4 regions of the Agarivorans sp. Alg241-V36 genome follow, and region 4 is predicted to be linked to each of the others. Evidence: predicted binding sites of a transcription regulator. Region 4 holds the regulator's gene; each other region holds the start of a gene.
What was found. Region 4 encodes MetJ, which represses methionine synthesis genes. Its sites were predicted from a motif close to TAGACGTCTAGACGTCTA; they were not measured.

Region 1 (2,207 bases), on a different contig from region 4:
ATCCGGGTTTGTTTAACATCTCTTGGATGACACAAGCTATCGTATTCATTTACCACTGAAATCAATTGTGACAAACGGTCAATTTGTTCACCTTTTAACTTCTTCGGATAGCCACTTCCATCTAAAAACTCGTGGTGCTGCTCAGCAATTAATTTTACTTTTGCTGGCAAAGTCTCAGAGAGTTTAAGAAAGTCTGCACCATATTTGGTGTGCATCTTAAGAAGGTTGGCTTCTTGAGCGGTAAGTTTGCCCGGCTTGCGCAGTATTTTGTCGGGAATCTTCATTTTCCCAACATCATGGAACAAGCCAGCCAAACCTAAAATCTTAATATCGCGCTCAGAAAAACCAGCAGCTTTAGCCAGCATCATCGCAAGGATCGAAACGTTGAGACTATGGTAATAGAAGCTATCTGCATCTTTGCTGTCGTTCATTAAATGAAGCACAACATTTTCACCGGACAATAAGTCATCGGCTAAGTTGTTAATGAGGCTGGTTGCGTCGTCCACTGCATTTAGCGGGCGGCTCTTAAGCTTAGCCATCACGGCGCGAACCTGAGCCATGGAACGGTCAAACTCTTTTTCTACTTTTTGCAGGTTGCGACGGTAGTTTTTAAGTTCTTCAATACGGGCGCGCTTTTCTTCCCAAAGGGCTTTTTCGGCTTTTTCTTGCGCCTTGCTATCAGCCTTTGAGTTGCCACTTCCTTCTTGATCGGCAGGCAAGGGGGGCTTGTCGCTTTTTTCAGGAACAACAATGACATGTTTCAAACCGAGGTTATGAATCACTTCGATCTGGTCTTGGCTTTTAATCTTGAAGCTGGTGAACATAAATGGGTGCTCGCCCCATTTAACAGGCAGTTTTACATAAACACCTATCTGTAAACGTTCAACATTTAGCTTTAACTCTGCCATTTTCCCTTTCTACTTCATCTGTCTAGCCAGCATTATGAAGAATTTGCCGCATAAAATCAGCTGCTTTTAACAAGTTCTAGACATAGCGTACAATCTAACTAAAATAGGTATCTAGATGTCTAGACATACATTGCCTGTTGTTAGCAAGGAACCTTTATATGCCAATTTGTATTCCTGATCAGTTACCCGCTGCTGAAGTATTGCGCAATGAAAATATATTTGTCATGCCAGAGAGTCGTGCAGCTCATCAGGATATTCGTCCACTAGAAGTGGTATTGCTTAACCTGATGCCAAAAAAAATCGAGACGGAGAACCAGATCCTCCGCTTGCTTTCAAACTCGCCTTTGCAGGTCAATGTAAAATTATTGCGCATCAACCATCGCGTATCTAAAAATACCCCGCAAGAGCATATCGATAAGTTTTATCGTGATTTTGAAAAACTGCGTGAGCGTAATTTTGATGGCTTGATTATAACCGGTGCACCACTAGGCCAAGTGGCCTTTGAGGATGTTTACTATTGGGATCAAGTTAAAGAGATTATCGACTGGTCTACAACTCACGTAACCTCCACACTTTACCTGTGTTGGGCAGCGCAAGCAGCGCTATATCATTTGTACGGTTTGGAAAAACAAACGCGTGAGAAGAAGTTGTCTGGCGTGTATTGGCATCAAACTAAACACAAGCATAACCCTTTAGTGCGTGGGTTTGACGATGCCTTCTTAGCGCCATTGTCTCGGTTTGCCCACTTTGATTCAAATTTGATCAATGAAGAAACCGACTTAAAAGTGCTGGCCGATAACCCCGAAGCAGGTAGTTATTTATTTGCCAGCGAAGATTTTCGCCAAGTGTTTATTACTGGCCATCCTGAGTATGCCGCAGATACCTTACACAACGAGTATCAGCGCGATAGCCAAGAAGGGTTAACGCCTCAGTTGCCTGAGAACTACTATCCACAGGATGATTGCACTAACCCGCCCTGTGCAACTTGGCGTAGTCATGGGCACTTACTTTACAATAACTGGCTAAACTATTGCGTTTACCAGATTACTCCATACGACCTAGCCGAGCTAAAGCCCAAGTCTGATAATATCTTGAAATAATTTCATATAACTTTATCGCAGCTAAGCCCTTAAAGGCAGTGTGCTACACTGCCGTGTCGAAATACCAGCGAAAGAATATAGGATGTACCCGTGTCAGCAAGGCCTCAATTAGAAAAGCAACTTTCTCAACGCATCATGATTATCGATGGCGGCATGGGAACCATGATTCAGTCTTACAAGTTAGAAGAGGCTGATTACC
Region 2 (2,207 bases), on a different contig from region 4:
CGTGAGTTAGAAGCAGCCCGCTTACGTTCGATAAAGATTGAAAACTCAGTGGGCGCTTACATGGCCACCAATCATCTTATTCAATTGGGCCACCGCGAGATTGTGCATATTAAAGGTGCCGAGGGGCATCCCGACGCTCAGCAACGTTATGAAGGTTATTGCCAGGCCATGGAGCATGCGGGTTTGCCCGTGAAGCTGCAGCTGGTTGAGCAGGGCGATTTTACCGAGCAAGGCGGTTTTGATGCGGTGCAGCGTTTGTTAACCAACAAGCGTCAGTTTAGTGCTATTTTTGCCTCTAATGATTTAACCGCACATGGCGCAATGTTGGCTTTATATAAAGCCAAGCGACCAGTGCCAGAGCGGGTTTCGGTGATTGGATTTGATGATGTGCCGGGCTCGGCGTTTTTCATTCCGCCGCTAACTACAGTGCGTCAACCCATATTTGATACCGGTTATGCTGCCGCCTTAACCATTTTAGACATGCTAAATGGTGGTGCTAGCAATAACTTCCGTATTCCTCCGGTTGAACTGGTGAAACGAGAAACCACCCAAGCACATATCCTTTAGTTAAAGCTTGCGAGTTTACTGCCTAAGTCGTTTATAATCGGCTTAGGCAGACTTAACTACGTAGCTATGAAAACCAATTTAATCACTCGCCCTGGCTGGCATAAACTCGATGAAGAATTAAAGTACTTGTGGAAGGTTAAACGCCCTCAAGTAACTCAAGCAGTATCCGAAGCCGCAGCACTGGGTGATCGCTCAGAAAACGCGGAATACAAAGAAGGCAAGCGAGAGCTTCGCCGCATCGATTCTCGACTAAGGTTCTTAACCAAACGCTTAGATGCCTTAGAAATCGTTGACCATCACCCTCAACAAAACGGCAAAGTATTTTTTGGCGCATGGGTCGAGCTGGAAAATGATGAAGGTGATATCGTGCGCTACCGCATTGTAGGCACCGATGAAATAGACCCAAAGCTGGGTTACATCACTATCGACTCTCCCATGGCTCGGGCGCTTATCGGCAAACAAGTTGACGATGATGTGTTTGTAAAAACGCCCTCTGGCACTAAAGAGTGGTGGATTAATCTTATTCAATACGCCCCTTTCGAATAGCTGAGATGATTCTGTTAGTTAACTATCTGTCTTAATGCATATTTAGCGAGTAGTTAGCGGCTAAAATCCCCATGTTGAAAATAATTCATCTAAAGCTATGTTTAAGATGAATAGCGTTGACTTAAATAATCTTCTCTTTAGTATCTAGCGGTATAGACGTCTAAATGTCTTTAACGGAGAAGGTCAATGGGATTTCACAACGCGCAACAAATCGAAACACTCAATCAAAGCTTAAGTGAGCTTAACCGCGATATTAACGTGTCCTTTGAGTTCTTCCCGCCAACCACCGAGACCATGGAGCAAACTTTGTGGTCGTCTATCGAGCGTTTGCAAACCTTAAAACCTAAGTTTGTATCAGTAACCTACGGCGCTAACTCCGGCACTCGAGACCGTACTCACAAGGTGATTAAAGCGATTAAAGACCGCACAGGCTTAGCAGCTGCACCGCATTTAACCTGCATCGACTCAACGCCCGATGAGCTGCGCCAAATTGCGCGCGATTACTGGAACAGCGGTATTAAAGACATTGTGGCACTGCGAGGTGATTTACCAGAAGGTTCAGCCAAGCCGCAAATGTACGCCAGCGATTTAGTGGCTTTGTTAAAAGAAGAAGCCGATTTTGATATCTCGGTAGCGGCTTATCCAGAGATTCACCCAGAAGCAAAAAGTGCCCAAGCCGATTTGTTGGCCTTAAAGCGTAAAATGGATGCCGGTGCCAACCGCGCCATTACCCAGTTCTTTTTTGATGTAGAAAGCTACCTGCGCTTTCGCGACCGCTGTGCAGCCATTGGCATTGAAGGGGAAATCGTACCCGGTATTTTGCCAGTATCTAATTACAATACCCTGAAAAAGTTCGCCTCTTTTGCCAATGTAAAAGTGCCCAAATGGTTACACAATCAATTTGCTGGCTTAGAGAATGACCAAACTACTCGAAACCTAGTAGGCGCCAGTGTTGCCATTGAAATGGTTAAAGTATTATCGCGCGAAGGAGTGAAAGACTTTCACTTTTATACGCTTAATCGCTCGGAGTTATCTTACGCTATTTGCCACACTTTAGGTGTTCGCCCAGCAGAAGCAGTGCCTGCTTAGTTATT
Region 3 (2,207 bases), on a different contig from region 4:
TCTTTTTGGCTGATTCGTCAAATCAAATTACGGCTTAATTTTGATTAAAGCTCAAGCTTCTAGTGCCCTTTAGTTGCATTAACGCTTGTTGCAAAATTAGTTCAATAAAACTGTTTAAAGTAGGGCTAGATTGCCGGTGCTGGTTATATGCTGCATACATTGGCCGCCATAAAGCTTGTTCGAAGGAGAGTAAGTGAACAAATTGCTGCTGTACATAATGTTCAACTGCCCAATACGGCATGGCTGCGACACCCATCCCCGCGGCGACCATCTGCAATAACATGGCGGGGTTGTCGGCATGTTTCCATTGTTTTACCGATACCTGGCTGGGTTGCAATATGTAGCGATAAAGGTCCAAACGCTGTGGTGTGACCGGGTAACAGATAATAGTTTCTTCACTTAACTGAGCCGCACTTACGCTAGTTTGCTCGGTTAGGCGGTGTTGCGGCGGGCAAATCAGCACCATTTCATATTCGAACAAAGGCTCAAAATGGATTTGATCTTCTGGGCTAACTTCTGAGGTGAGCAGAAGGTCGGCTTCACCGCGCTGCAGTAAGGGTAGCCCGTTGTAGTCTTTGTCTTGGCAAAAGTGGCTACTTACTTCTGGCCAAGCTTGCTGGAACTGCTGTAAAGCTGGCAGTAGCCATTGAAAACAAGCATGGCAATCAACACTAATGTTTAGGCGAGTTTGCTGGCCTTGGGCTGCGCTAAATTGTTGCTCTGTTTGTTCAATTAAAGGTAATACTTTCGCGGCTAGTTGAAGCAATTGTTGGCCGTGTTGGGTTAGCTGTAAGGGCTGTTGCTTTCTTATGACTAAGTGAGCATTGATCCGTTGTTCAAGATCTTTGAGCTGATGAGACAAGGCTGAATCGCTAATAAATAACTTTGTGGCAGCCGCCTTAAGTGAAGAGCTAGATGCAATGGCTTGTATGCAACGTAAATGCTTTATTTCTAACATTTAGCTGGCTAGCTCCCTGATTGGCTTGATGAATTGGCAGCTTAGGTAGAGCGCACTCGTTTGTATATATCCCCAGCGGCTTAGATGCTTTAACTTGAATTTTTTTCAATATCACGGGCTTGGTTAGAGATTATCAAGGCTATGTTTAGGTTGTACCTCATCTTTACTTGAGAGAAATTCAATTTAACTTGATGGCTTTTCAATTGTGTTGTGCTTTAGCTCTGGTCAATATGGATTTACACATCTAGACGGCTAAAAGGATATAGACATGAGCACTACTCACGTATTGGGATACCCAAGAATTGGTAAGCAACGAGAGCTAAAATTTGCACTAGAAAGTTACTGGCGTGGTGAGTCTTCACAGCAAGATTTATTGCAAGTGGGTAAAGACATTCGCCAACAAAATTGGCAAGCCCAAAAAGGCAGTGGCCAAGCTTGGGTTACCGTAGGAGACTTTGCTTGGTACGACCAAGTACTAAATACCTCATTACTGTTAGGCAACCTGCCCAAGCGTCATCAATCTGAACAAATTAGCTTAGATAGCATGTTTGCGGTTGCTCGAGGACAACAGGGCTGCGGCTGTAATCATGCTGCGTCTGACATGAGTAAGTGGTTTAACACTAATTATCATTACATTGTCCCCGAGTTCTCTGAAGACAGCGAATTTAGCTTACAGTGGACACAATTATTTGATGAGATTCGCGAAGCGTTTGACCAAGGCCATGCGGTCAAACCGGTTATTTTGGGGCCAGTTTCATACTTATATTTGGGCAAAAATGATGACCAAGCCGCTGATGGCTTTGAGCGTTTGTCCTTGCTCCCCCAGTTATTAACGGTTTACCGTGAGATTTTCCAGCGCATCGCTGCTTTGGGCGTAGAGTGGCTTCAAGTTGATGAGCCCATATTGGGTTTAGAGCTGGACGCCCAATGGCAAGATGCCTTGTTAGCTGCTTACCAAACGAGTATTAGCCCAACTAAAGTGCTATTAACCAGTTATTTTGCCGATGTACTGGATAACGCAGAAGTAATTCAGCAATTGGCAGTAGATGGCTTGCACCTAGATTTATGCGTCGCGCCACAGCAGTTAGAGCAAGTACTTACTTGGTTACCTAAAGAGTGGGTATTGTCGGCTGGGGTGATTAATGGCCGCAATGTGTGGCGGGCTAACTTGCCTGAGCTTATTGAGAATTATAGTTCGCTTAAAGTTCACTTAGGGGAGCGTTTATGGTTTGCTTCATCTTGTTCATTG
Region 4 (2,207 bases):
CCAATTTAGGCTTTTTAGCCAACAGCTCGGTTAGCGCGCCTTGGTCATTTTGATCAACAAAGGCCACCTCAAAGGCATTTTTCTTGGCTAAGCTGTCAAATAAGCGGTAACTGCCGCCGTAACAATCGTGTGGAGCAACCAACAAATCACCCGGCTCTAACAAGGCGGTAACCAAGTTTACTGCCGACATACCAGTGTTAGTAATCACCGCACCAGCACCATGTTCTAAATCGGCAATCGCCTCGGCCAGTATGTGACGAGTCGGGTTACCCGAACGGCTGTAATCAAATTGGCGCTTTTGGTTAAAATCAGCAAAGCTGTAGTTGCTCGATAAATAAATAGGTGGCACTACCGCACCGTGTTGGGTATCACTTTCAATACCGCTGCGTACTGCTATAGTAGCCGCTTGAAGATCTTTTAAAGACATTGCTGATTCACTCCCTCAATTTATCCTGCCACTTTACCACTAGCAAAAAAGACGTCAACACTTCTAGACGTCTAAATGTCTTTGCTGTTGGATTGCTAAGTGGCATTTCCCCCGTTACAATAGGGTCTCTTTAGTTTGGTGTGTATTGCAGAATGTCGACAGATTGGAATGGTGAGTGGATCAGCCCTTATGCTGAACACGGTAAAAAAAGCGAACAAGTTAAAAAGATTACGGTATCTATCCCACTAAAAGTGCTAAAGATATTGACCGATGAGCGTACCCGTAGACAAATAAACAACCTACGCCACGCCACTAACAGTGAGCTACTTTGCGAAGCATTTTTACACGCCTACACTGGGCAACCCCTGCCCGACGATAGCGACCTGCAAAAAGACAAACCCGACCCGGCTTTAGAAAAAGCCGTGCAAGCGGAATTGGATAAAGAAGAATAAGATACTAGGAAGCCGCTCATTGAGCGGCTTTTTTGTTTGTAATGAGTCCCCAAGTATACTTGGTACTTCTCGGTAAAAAGCAAAGCTTGCCTCCATTCGCTATATTCTTCATCCGTTAGCTCTGCGCATTGGTTTCGCCTTCGGCGACGTCATTTTCTTTGAACAACCAAAGAAAACGAAGCAAAAGAAAGGTTGCCCCGCATTATCTTAACCCTGCGATGCTCAGTTTAAAGCGCGCCTGCGCAACTCGCTTCGCTCAAACAGTGCTTGGCTTAATCGCTTTAAACTTCCGCTACTCGGCGATAATGAAGGGAATAGAGAAAACTCGCTGCTAGCGCACAGACCCTTTCCCTACTGAAATAGATTTTCATATATCTTAGCTCAGCGTTATTTGACTGCCTTTTACGTATGTCAGTAGAGTACCTTTATGGAAGAGGGAATATCGGGGCTAACAATGAAAAGAAAAGAATTACAGCTCAATCAAAGAAAGTCGAAATGCAAAACATGGGCTCAAGAGCGCGTTGATGGCAGCTTGGGTTACCGCGATATGCGCCAGCTACGTACAAAATTAATAGAAAAACTATCCGCAAATCTAGCTAAAGACTTTGATCTAAATATCCACAATGTGAGAGAGCACCTCAAAACACACATGCCTAGCTTCGAATTCGAATATCCATACCCAGACACTGAAGTTGATGTCGCCAAAGCTCTCTTAAGCTATCTAGATGGCGAAGATCCGTTCAAACGAAAACCAGGTAAACGTACTGTTAAACAACAGGTACATTATGCTGCACTTTTCGCATGGTTGGCTACAGACAACCTATCAGCAACAGCAATACTCTTCAGTAAAGATATATCTTCATTTAAAAGAGATATGGGGACTTTTGCAGAAGATATAGATGTTCGTCTAAATGAGAATAAAGACGACAATATGACCTCGTACCAGAGAAAAATGACCTACTTTAGTGAACTTCGTAATGTAGGCGGGAACACTGCGATCATGGAGAGAGCCAAACAGTACTTTATTGCCTATATGGATATGCATCACATAGAGCAGTGGGAAGAGTGGATAAAATCTAACAAGAGAAGCTAGGCTGATATCTTTTTATTATCTGCACATCACAGCAATACCAATCTCCTTTAAGCTAATACTCAATCAATCGGTTAGCTCTTTGGAAACGTTATATGCTGAGAATTAATATAAAAAATGTACATATCGAAGGTTCAACCATCATCGCTATAAGCTCGATTTTGGCAGTTTTAGTATTAAGTGTCGCTTTTGTTGCGCTTAGTTAGATCCATTGAACAAATTTATAACTAGAAGTATC

Region 1: a site for MetJ is predicted at 1,021-1,038, ahead of metA (homoserine O-succinyltransferase). Genes of this name have one in related genera too.
Region 2: a site for MetJ is predicted at 1,267-1,284, ahead of metF (methylenetetrahydrofolate reductase). Genes of this name have one in related genera too.
Region 3: a site for MetJ is predicted at 1,196-1,213, ahead of metE (5-methyltetrahydropteroyltriglutamate--homocysteine S-methyltransferase). Genes of this name have one in related genera too.

Annotation. Positions count from the first base shown of each region.
Region 1 covers NZ_UNRE01000009.1:184,222-186,428, reverse strand. Annotated here, with positions in the region: gene G6R11_RS19200 (HD-GYP domain-containing protein) at 1-908, opposite strand, end outside; gene metA (homoserine O-succinyltransferase) at 1,067-2,008, shown strand; gene metH (methionine synthase) at 2,099-2,207, shown strand, end outside.
Region 2 covers NZ_UNRE01000007.1:28,703-30,909, reverse strand. Annotated here, with positions in the region: gene G6R11_RS16130 (substrate-binding domain-containing protein) at 1-567, shown strand, start outside; gene greB (transcription elongation factor GreB) at 634-1,113, shown strand; gene metF (methylenetetrahydrofolate reductase) at 1,300-2,202, shown strand.
Region 3 covers NZ_UNRE01000004.1:110,484-112,690, reverse strand. Annotated here, with positions in the region: gene G6R11_RS10475 (LysR substrate-binding domain-containing protein) at 35-958, opposite strand; gene metE (5-methyltetrahydropteroyltriglutamate--homocysteine S-methyltransferase) at 1,227-2,207, shown strand, end outside.
Region 4 covers NZ_UNRE01000006.1:394,345-396,551, reverse strand. Annotated here, with positions in the region: gene metB (cystathionine gamma-synthase) at 1-427, opposite strand, end outside; gene metJ (met regulon transcriptional regulator MetJ) at 580-879, shown strand; gene G6R11_RS15875 (hypothetical protein) at 1,307-1,972, shown strand.